DNA from 3 places in the Streptomyces sp. AHU1 genome. Region 2 is predicted to be linked to each of the others. Evidence: riboswitches for the same ligand, from Rfam matches in the RefSeq annotation. Region 2 holds a riboswitch; each other region holds the start of a gene.
What was found. Region 2 has a riboswitch for cobalamin ahead of ACICHK_RS37080 (CbtB-domain containing protein). Riboswitches for the same ligand answer to the same signal wherever they lie in the genome.
Positions count from the first base shown of each region.

Region 1: it holds a riboswitch for cobalamin, as region 2 does, so the genes downstream of both, ACICHK_RS10755 (cobalamin biosynthesis protein) here and ACICHK_RS37080 (CbtB-domain containing protein) in region 2, are expected to answer to the same signal.
Region 3: it holds a riboswitch for cobalamin, as region 2 does, so the genes downstream of both, ACICHK_RS35265 (CbtB-domain containing protein) here and ACICHK_RS37080 (CbtB-domain containing protein) in region 2, are expected to answer to the same signal.

Region 1 covers NZ_CP174283.1:2,348,977-2,352,254, forward strand. Annotated here, with positions in the region: gene ACICHK_RS10745 (anion permease) at 134-1,375, shown strand; gene ACICHK_RS10750 (hypothetical protein) at 1,396-1,614, shown strand; cobalamin riboswitch at 1,750-1,893, shown strand; gene ACICHK_RS10755 (cobalamin biosynthesis protein) at 1,999-2,970, shown strand; gene ACICHK_RS10760 (cobyric acid synthase) at 2,967-3,278, shown strand, end outside.
Region 2 covers NZ_CP174283.1:8,395,088-8,398,365, forward strand. Annotated here, with positions in the region: gene ACICHK_RS37070 (LLM class flavin-dependent oxidoreductase) at 1-151, shown strand, start outside; gene ACICHK_RS37075 (enoyl-CoA hydratase/isomerase family protein) at 331-1,413, shown strand; cobalamin riboswitch at 1,470-1,616, shown strand; gene ACICHK_RS37080 (CbtB-domain containing protein) at 1,657-1,878, shown strand; gene ACICHK_RS37085 (CbtA family protein) at 1,901-2,665, shown strand; gene meaB (methylmalonyl Co-A mutase-associated GTPase MeaB) at 2,786-3,278, opposite strand, start outside.
Region 3 covers NZ_CP174283.1:7,973,856-7,977,133, reverse strand. Annotated here, with positions in the region: gene ACICHK_RS35270 (acyl-CoA dehydrogenase family protein) at 1-1,021, opposite strand, end outside; gene ACICHK_RS35265 (CbtB-domain containing protein) at 1,273-1,494, opposite strand; cobalamin riboswitch at 1,532-1,693, opposite strand; gene ACICHK_RS35260 (histidine phosphatase family protein) at 1,739-2,314, shown strand; gene ACICHK_RS35255 (ferredoxin) at 2,342-2,716, opposite strand; gene ACICHK_RS35250 (nuclear transport factor 2 family protein) at 2,768-3,160, opposite strand; gene ACICHK_RS35245 (PadR family transcriptional regulator) at 3,243-3,278, shown strand, end outside.

The DNA.
Region 1 (3,278 bases), 6.0 Mb from region 2:
GGGCCCTCCCTCGACACAAGCGGAATGCCGGTCCACTGTTCGGGACACCATCAGGTCCGACCCAGTTCACCTTCCGTTCACCCAGGTTGCCTACGGTCCACCTGCCACTGACGTCCAACAGAAGCCTGGGTAAATGGAACACATCACGCTCCTCCTCGGAATCGTGATCGTCACCGCTCTCGTGTTCGATTTCACGAACGGTTTCCACGACACCGCCAACGCGATGGCCACCACCATCTCGACCGGCGCACTCAAGCCCAAGGTCGCGGTGGCCATGTCCGCCGCCCTCAACCTTGTCGGCGCCTTCCTCTCCGTCGAGGTCGCCAACACGATCTCCAAGGGCCTCGTCGACGAGACGGGCATCCGGCCAGAGGTGATCTTCGCCGCGCTCGTCGGCGCGATCCTCTGGAACCTGGTGACATGGCTCGTCGGACTCCCGTCCAGCTCCTCGCACGCCCTCATGGGCGGCCTGGTCGGCGCCACCATCGCCTCCGCCGGCACCGGCGCCGTGCACGGTGACGTCCTGGTCGGCAAGGTGCTCCTGCCCGCCGTCGCGGCCCCGATCGTCGCGGGCCTGGCGGCGATGGTCGCGACCCGCCTGTCGTACAAGCTCAGCGGTGACGCCGACACCAAGGCCACCAAGAAGGGCTACCGCGCCGGCCAGATAGCCTCCGCGGGCCTGGTCTCGCTGGCCCACGGCACCAACGACGCGCAGAAGACGATGGGCATCATCACCCTGGCCCTGGTCGCCGGTGGCGCCGTCGCTCCCGACTCCGACCCGCCGGTCTGGGTCATCCTCTCCGCCGGTCTCGCCATCGCGCTCGGCACCTACCTGGGCGGCTGGCGCATCATCCGCACGATGGGCAAGGGCCTGACGGACCTCCAGCCGCGTCAGGGCTTCGCCGCCCAGACCAGCGCGGCCACGGTCATCCTGGCCTCCTCGCACATCGGCTTCTCCCTCTCCACCACGCACTCGGTCTCCGGCTCCGTGATGGGCGCGGGCCTCGGCCGCAAGGGCGGTGTGGTCCGCTGGTCCACCGCGACCCGCATGGCCGTCGCCTGGGTGCTCACGCTGCCCGCCGCCGCCCTGGTCGGCGCGCTCGCCGAATGGGTGACCGGTTTCGGCACCTGGGGCACCGCGCTCGTGGCCGTCTTCCTGGTCGCGTCCAGCTTCGCGATCTGGCGCCGCTCGCGCCGCGAGGTGATCGACCACAACAACGTGAACGACACCGAGGAGCCCCCCGGTGTGGTGACGCAGGCCATCGCCGCCGTCACCCCGCCCCCGGCCGGCACCGTGGCCGAAGGCCTCACGGCCACCATCCCCGCTCCGGCCGAGTCCACGGTGACCCCGTCGGCGCCGTCGGCCGCGGCCTGAGACCCGAAGGAAGAAACAGCATGAGCATCGACTGGTCGGCCCTCGGATCCGTCTTCGGGGTCAGCCTCGGAGTGTCCGTGGCCCTCATCGCCCTCTTCACCCTCGGCGTCGCCGGCCTCTCCAAGAAGGAGACGTCCCAGGGCGGTTCCGCGGTCGCGGCGGCCACCGGCGCGTACGTCTGCTTCGCGGCCTGCGCCGCGGCGGTGGCGTACGGCATCTCTCTGATCATCACCAAGTAGCCCGTCAGGCGCGGCCCGGAACCGGGTCGCGCCGAGCGGACCGCGCGTGGGGCGCGGGACGGATCACCGTCCCGCGCCCCACGCGTATGTGGGCCTGCGCACACTGTCCCTCCGCAGGTCAAGAGCCAGTTGACGGCCGTTCACACCCCGTGGTGGACTGCCGGAGCCAAGTACGGCGGCATGAGAGGAAGCCGGTGCGAATCCGGCGCGGTCCCGCCACTGTCATCGGGGAAGGAACTCCCCGGGAGCCAGGAACTCTCACCGCCGGTCTCGTCGAACCAGGGCGTGGACACCCTGAGTGAGGACATATCGCCATGCGCGGCTGCCCGTTGCCCGTTCCGCTGAGTACGAAGGTTCCGCCGCACCCCACGGCCGGCTGACCCCGTGCGTGCCGATCGCGTCTTCGCGTACGGTGCCGCCGCCGGCCTCCTCGGCGACCTGCTGCTCGGCGATCCCCGCCGGGGGCATCCGGTCGCCGCGTTCGGGCGGGCCGCCGCTGCCGTGGAGCGGACCCTGTGGCGCGACCACCGCGGGTGGGGCGCCCTGCACACCGCCGTCTGCGTGGGCGGAGCCACCGGACTCGCCGCGCTCGCGAGCCGCAGCGTCCGCACCTCGCCCACCGCTTCGATCTCCCTGACCGCCGCCGCCACCTGGGCCGTCGTCGGAGGCACCTCCCTCGGCCGCGAGGCGCGGGCGGTCGGCGGCGCGCTCGCGGCCGGTGACCTCGGCGTGGCCCGGGAGCGGCTGCCGCACCTGTGCGGACGCGACCCGCAGGCGCTGGACGCCGACGGCGTCGCGCGCGCCGTCGTGGAGTCCGTCGCCGAGAACACCTCCGACGCCGTCGTGGGCGCCCTGGTCTGGGGCGCCGTCGCCGGCGTGCCCGGGCTCGTCGCCTTCCGCGCCGTGAACACCCTCGACGCCATGGTCGGACACAAGTCCCCCCGCCACCGGCGCTACGGCTGGGCCTCGGCCCGGCTCGACGACCTCGCGGGCTGGCCGGGCGCCCGGCTGACCGCCGTCCTCGCCGCCGCGGCCGGACCCGACCCGCGCGGCGCCCTGCGCGCCTGGCGCGCGGACGCCCACCGGCACCCGAGCCCCAACGCCGGGCCCGTGGAGGCCTCGTTCGCGGGCGCGCTCGGCGTGCGGCTCGGCGGCACCCTCTCGTACGGCGGACGGGTCGAGCACCGGCCCGTGCTGGGCGGCACGGGCCGCGCCGTCCAGGTCCACGACATCGAACGGGCCGTACGGCTCTCCCGGCGCGTCGGCTGGCTCGCGCTCGGGGTGAGCGCCGTCGCCCGGGTCCTGCTCAGCCGAACCGGACGGGTTTTGTCCACCAGGAAGGGACGCACCGCATGAGCGGCGGGCTGCTGATCGCCGGGACCACCTCCGACGCCGGGAAGAGCGTCGTGACCGCCGGGATCTGCCGGTGGCTGGTACGCCAGGGCGTCAAGGTCGCGCCCTTCAAGGCGCAGAACATGTCCCTGAACTCGTTCGTGACCCGCGAGGGCGCCGAGATCGGGCGGGCACAGGCCATGCAGGCGCAGGCCGCCCGCGTGGAGCCGACCGCGCTGATGAATCCCGTGCTGCTCAAGCCGGGCGGCGACCGCACCAGCCAGGTCGTCCTGATGGGCAGGCCGGTGGGCGAGATGAGCGCGCGCGGGTTC
Region 2 (3,278 bases):
CGTCGGCTCCCCGCAGCGGGTGGCCGACCAGTTGGCGCAGCTCCAGGAGGCCACCGGAGCCGACGAACTGCTCGTCACCACGATCACCCACGGACACGCGGACCGGGTGCGGTCGTACGAGCTGCTGGCCGAGGAGTGGCGCACACGGTGACCCACCGCCTCTGCCGGACGTCCCTCGCCCGGGGACCGCCGACCAGGACGGGAACCCGGACACCACCGGTGTGTACGGTGGCGGGAAGATCGCCGTGACCGGCGAACCGGCCGGACCGTGGAAGGAACCACCGAGATCATGCGCGTCATCGTGGCCCGTCGGCCGGCGGAGGTGTCCGGATGAACGGCACCGGGACATCGGGCGCCGGGGATCCCGTCCTGCTGCGCACCGAGGGACGGGCCGCCCGTCTCACCCTCAACCGGCCCAGGGCCCTCAACGCCCTGAACCACGAGATGGTGCGCCGGATCGACGGGGCGCTCACCGCCTGGGAACACGACCCGGCCGTCGAGACCGTCGTCGTCACCGGCGCCGGGGAACGCGGACTGTGCGCGGGCGGCGACATCCGGGTCGTCCACGACGACGCGCGCGACGGGGACGGCACCGCGTCCGCCGCCTTCTGGCGGGACGAGTACCGCCTCAACGCCCGTATCGCCCGCTATCCCAAGCCGTACGTGGCGGTCATGGACGGCATCGTCATGGGCGGCGGCGTCGGCGTCTCCGCGCACGGCAGCGTCCGGATCGTCACCGAACGCTCGCGGATCGCCATGCCCGAGACCGGCATCGGTTTCGTCCCCGACGTCGGCGGCACCCGTCTGCTCGGCCTCGCCCCGGGCGAACTCGGCACCCACCTCGCCCTGACGGGCGCCTCGATCGGCGCCGGGGACGCGCTGCTGTGCGGCCTCGCCGACCACTACGTGCCCTCCGCCTCGCTCCCGCGACTGCTGTCCGACCTCGCCGACCGGCCCGTGGCGGAGGCCCTGGCCGCGCACGAGCGGCCCGCGCCCCCGGCGGAACTCGCGGAGCGGCGCGGATGGATCGACGCCTGCTACGAGGCCGACACGGTCGAGGAGATCGTCCAGCGGCTGCTCGCGGCCGGTGACCCGTCCGCCAAGGAGACGGCGGAGATCCTCCTCGGCAACTCGCCCACCGCCCTGAAGGTCACGCTGGCCGCCCTGCGCCGCGCCCGGCGGCTCGGCTCGCTGGAGCGCGTCCTGGACCAGGAGTACCGCGTGTCCTGCGCGGCCCTGTCCGCCCCCGACCTGGTGGAGGGCGTCCGGGCCCAGATCATCGACAAGGACCGCGAGCCGCGCTGGTCCCCGGCCACGCTCGCCGAGGTCACCGACGCCGACGTCGAGCGCTTCTTCGCCCCGCTCGGCGAGCGTGAACTCGGCCTGTCCGACGGGGCCTTCCGGTCGTCGTGAGGACCCGTCACCTGGGACGAGAGGAAGATCACCCCGGTCGGCGCGGTCTTGGCCAGGTACGCGGCACGCGGTACGGTCGGTCCGATATCGATGACGTCAAGACGGAAGCCGGCGGAAATCCGGCACGGTCGCGCCACTGTGAGCGAGACGCCCCAGCCACGCTGGGCGCCCCGTGAGTCAGACCCGTAGGCGGCATCCTGTGCACCACCGAGATGGGACGCGAACTCCCGAGGAGGTCCTGCCATGGCGCAGACCGTCGCCCAGCCGACAGCCACCACCCCCGCCATCCCCGCCAAGCTGCCGATCGGTGCGATCGCCCCCTGGGCGGTCTTCTTCGGCATCCTGATGCTGGTCCTGCTGTACTTCGTCGGCGCCGAGCAGGGCGCCACCTCCGTCGTCTCCGGCGAGGACGTCCACGAGTGGGTGCACGACGCCCGCCACCTGCTCGGCTTCCCCTGCCACTGACCCGAGGGGACCGCGCACACCCATGAACTCCGCAACGGTAAGAAATCTCCTCGTGCGGGGCATGCTCGCCGGCCTCGCGGCCGGTGTACTCGCCCTGGTCGTCGCCTACTTCCTCGGTGAACCGAGCGTCGACAGCGCCATCGGCCTCGAGGAGGCCCACGCCCACACCCACGAGCACGGGCACGAGGTCGAACTCGTCTCCCGGAGCCTGCAGTCCACCGCGGGCCTGGCCACCGGCGTCCTGGTCTACGGCGTCTCCTTCGGCGGCATCGCCGCGCTCGCCTACTGCTTCGCACTGGGCCGCGTGGGCCGCTTCGGACCGCGCGCGACCGCGCTCCTGCTGTCCGGGACCGCGCTGCTGGCCGTGTACGTCGTGCCGTTCCTGAAGTACCCGGCCAACCCGCCGGCGGTCGGCGACGCCGACACCATCGGCAAGCGGACCGCCCTGTACTTCCTGATGATGGTCCTCAGCGTGCTCCTCGCGGTGGGCGCCGTCATCCTCGGCAAGCGCCTCGCGCCGACCCTCGGCACCTGGTACGCCACCGTCACCGCGGTGGCCGCCTTCGCCGTCGTGATCGGACTCGCCTACCAGTTCCTGCCCGTGGTCAACGAGGTCCCGGGAGGCTTCCCGGCCACCCTGCTGTGGCGGTTCAGGCTCTCCGCACTGGCCATCCAGACCGTCCTGTGGGGTGGATTCGGCCTGGTCTTCGGCGAGTTGGCCGAACGCATGCTCAACCCCCGGCCCGCCGGGGCACCTTCGGGCCGGTCGGTCCCGGCCGCGAACTGAACCCTCCGGCACCGACGCCACAGGCCCCCGGATCACTCCGGGGGCCTGTGGCGTTCGCGCGGTCCACCGCGGATATGAGCGGTGGCAGGGCTCCGACCTGCCCCGCCACCGCCGTCCAGGTCAGCGGCCCTCGCCGCCGAACACCTCCAGGATGCGCTCCGCCGCGAGCGTCGCCGTCAAGTCGCCCTCGCGGACCTGCCGTTCGAGCTCGGGGGCGAGAGCCCGTACGGCCCGGTCGGCGTGCAGCCGGCCGAGCAGTTCGTCCCGGACCATGTTCCAGGTCCAGTCCACCTGCTGGTCACGGCGCTTCTCGGCGAGGGCGCCGGTCGAGTCGAGCAGCGTCCGGTGCTGTTCCAGACGGTCCCAGAGGGTGTCCAGACCGGCCGACTCGCGGGCGCTGCAACTCAGCACCGGCGGCGTCCAGACGGCGTCCTTGCCGTGCATCAGCCGCAGCGCGCCCGCCAGTTCACGCGCCGCCGACTTCGCGTCGCGCTCGTGCGGACCGTCCGCCTTGTTGACCGCGATCACGTCCGCCAGCTCCAGGACGCCCTTCTTGATGCCCTGCAACTGGTCCCCGGTACGCGCCAGCGTGAGCAGCAGGAAGGAGTCGACC
Region 3 (3,278 bases), 420 kb from region 2:
CGATCTCCATCAGCCAGGCGTACGCGTCCCGGCGCGCCTCGGAGCCGTACACCTTGACGGCGGAGGCGTCCTGCGGGGTGAGCGTGCCCTCCTGGACGGCGTTCACCATGCGCCAGTTGAGGAGTTTCATGGCGTCCAGCCTGGTGTGCGTGCGGGCGAGGAGGCGGCGCACCCAGGGGAGGTCGACGACGCGGCGGCCATCGGCGAGCTTGGTCTCCGTCGCCCAGCGCTGGACGTCGTGCAGGGCGCGGATGGCCATGGTGCCGTGCGCGGCGAGGGTGACGCGCTCGTGGTTGAGCTGGTTGGTGATCAGCCGCCAGCCCTTGTTCTCCTCGCCGACCCGGCGCGTGGCGGGGACCTTGATGTTCTCGTAGTAGCTGGCGGTGGTGTCGTGCGAGGCGAGCGTGTTGATGACGGTGCACGAATAGCCGGGGTCGGAGGTCGGCACGAGGAGCATGGTGATGCCCTTGTGCGGCGGGGCGTCCGGATCGGTGCGGACCGCGAGCCACACCCAGTCGGCCGTGTCACCGTTGGTCGTCCAGATCTTCTGGCCGTCGACCGTGTAGTGGCCGGTCTCCTCGTCGCCCTCCCGTACGGCCCTGGTCCGGAGCGCGGCGAGGTCGGTCCCGGCGCCCGGCTCGCTGTAGCCGATCGCGAAGTCGATCTCGCCGGAGAGGATCTTCGGCAGGAAGTACGCCTTCTGCTCCTCCGTACCGAACCGCATGATCGTCGGCCCCACGGTGTTGAGCGCCATCAGCGGCAGCGGCACCCCGGCCTGAGCCGCCTCGTCGAAGAAGATGAACTGCTCCATCGGGGTCAGGCCCCGCCCGCCGTATTCCTCTGGCCAGCCGACCCCGAGCCAGCCGTCCGCGCCGAGCCGCCTGATCGTCTCGCGGTAGAAGCGCTTCTGCGCCGCCGGGTCGCCGTGGCGCGCGTAGGCGTTGTCCGGCACCAACTCGGCGAAGTAGAGACGAAGTTCGGTCCGCAACCGCTGCTGCTCCGGCGTGTATTCGAGATGCACGGCGCCTCCTGCCTCCCGGGCCCGACCTGACGGCGCACACCGTAGAACGTGTTCCAGAAATTGGGAATGCCGATGACACGGGCGCCGCCTGGACGCGCGTCGGGGCCAAGGGGTGCGGGCGGGCCGCCGGCCGCGAGGGGCGTGCGCGCACACGCGAGGGGCGGTGTCCGGTCACCCGGGCACCGCCCCTCGTGCGGGCCGGGTTCCCCCGGCCGTCGCGGAATGCCGTCGCTCGTACGCCCCCGTGGCCGTCAGTGGCAGGGGAAGCCGAGCAGGTGTCGGGCGTCGTGGACCCATTCGTGGACGTTCTCGCCGGAGACCAGGGAGGTGGCGCCCTGTTCGGCACCGACGAAGTAGAGCAGGACCAGCATCAGGACACCGAAGAACGCCGCCCAGGGGACGATCGCGCCGATCGGCAGCTTGGCGGGAACGGCGGTGGGCGTGACGGTCGGCTGGACGACGGACTGCGCCATGGGGCAGAACCTCCTGGGGAACTCGCGTCCCATCTCGGTGGTGCACGGGACGACGGCCACGGGTCTGACTCACCCGCGTCCGTCACCCCTGGCCGGAGTGGCGTGCGCCGGGCTCACAGTGGCGCGACCGTGCCGGAATTCCACCGGGCTTCCGTCGAACCGTCGTCAATATCCACGCGACCGTACCGCGAAGCCTCACCCCGGCCAAGGGCGCACGCCCCCGGCGTACTGTGAGAATGACGGTATGACCACCCGGATGTTCTTGGTTTCAGCGGCGATCGGCGAGGCACTGCGCGAGGCCCGCTTCGACGACGGGAGTCCGCTGGACGCCTCGGGCCTGCGAGCCGCCCGGACGGCGGCCGAAGCGGGTGCCGTTCCGGCCGGCGGGCGGCTGTGGGTCTCCCCCACCGTGAGGTGCCGGCAGACCGCCGAGGCACTCGGGCTTCAAGACGGCCTCGAGACGGCGGAGTTGGCCCCTCTGGACGTGGGCCGCTGGCGCGGGGCGACGCTCGCCGAGGTGGGCGCGAAGGAGCCGGAGGCAGTGGCGCGGTGGCTCGCCGATCCGGTGTCGGCGCCGCACGACGGCGAGTCGGTGCGGGAGTTCTGCGACCGGGTGGCGGAACACCTCGACACGGCGGCCGAGTTCAGCGGACGGACCGTCGCCGTGGTGGAGCCCGAGGTCGTACGGGCCCTGGTGGTACGGGCGCTGGGGGCACCGGAGTCGGCGTTCTGGCGGGTGGACGTGCCGCCGCTCACCGTCACGGAGCTGAGCGGGCGCGCGGGGCGCTGGAACGTCCGCGCCGGACGCCCGCTCGTCTGACCGGCCCGCTCCGGGCGGCGCGCGACCTCATCGCAGCGTGGCGATGAAGTCCGAGCACGACCGGGCGCAGTCACGGCAGTTCTGCGCGGCGGCCTCCGCCCCGGGACATTCGTCGAACGCCTCGGCGCACTCCAGGCAGACGTCACGACACCACTCCAGCCGGGCGCGGAGCTCCCGGTCGCTCAGCCCCGGATGACGGGACAGCACCTGGCAGGTCGCCTCGCACACCTCCGCGCAGAGAATGCCCGAACGCCGCGCGGTCTCCTGCTTCTTCGGCCCGCCGGGATCCATGAGGCTCGCGCGCAGCGTGGAGGTCCTGGCGCATTCGGCACAGGCCCGGGCGCACTCGAAGCGGTCCTCCAGGTACCGGAACAGCTCCTGCTGTGAAGGCGTCGTCGTCACGAACAGGCGGGTAGCCGGAGGGAGTCGGTTCAAACGGCGCGAGGCCGGGCCTCAGGCGCCGGCCGCCTCCCGGGAGATCTGCTCGAACTGCGCCCCCATGGCCTCGGAGAGCGCCTGCGCCGCCGACAACGGGCGGACCATCACCATGAGTTCGTCGATGCGTCCGTCCTCGTCGAAGTGCAGGAAGTCGCAGCCGTTGATCTCCTTGTCGCCCACCTTGGCCGTGAAGACCAGCGCGTGGTCACGGCCGTCGGCCCCGGCGATCTCACGGACGTAGCGGAAGTCGCTGAAGACGCGCCAGACGCCGCGCAGGATGGCCGCGGTGATCGGCTTGCCCGGGTAGGGCTTGAAGGCGACGGGGCTGGTGAACACGACGTCGTCGGCCAGCAGCTCCTCGACCGCGTCGAGGTCTCCGGCCTCCACGGCCTTGCGGAAGGAGTTCATCGCACCCATCTCCTCTACTCAATTAATTGATTAAGTGCAGATAAGATTAGTCCTGTGGGCAGGGGCCGTCTAGCCTTGCGGGATGGCATTGCGCAACGCGGTACTGGCCGCGCTCCTG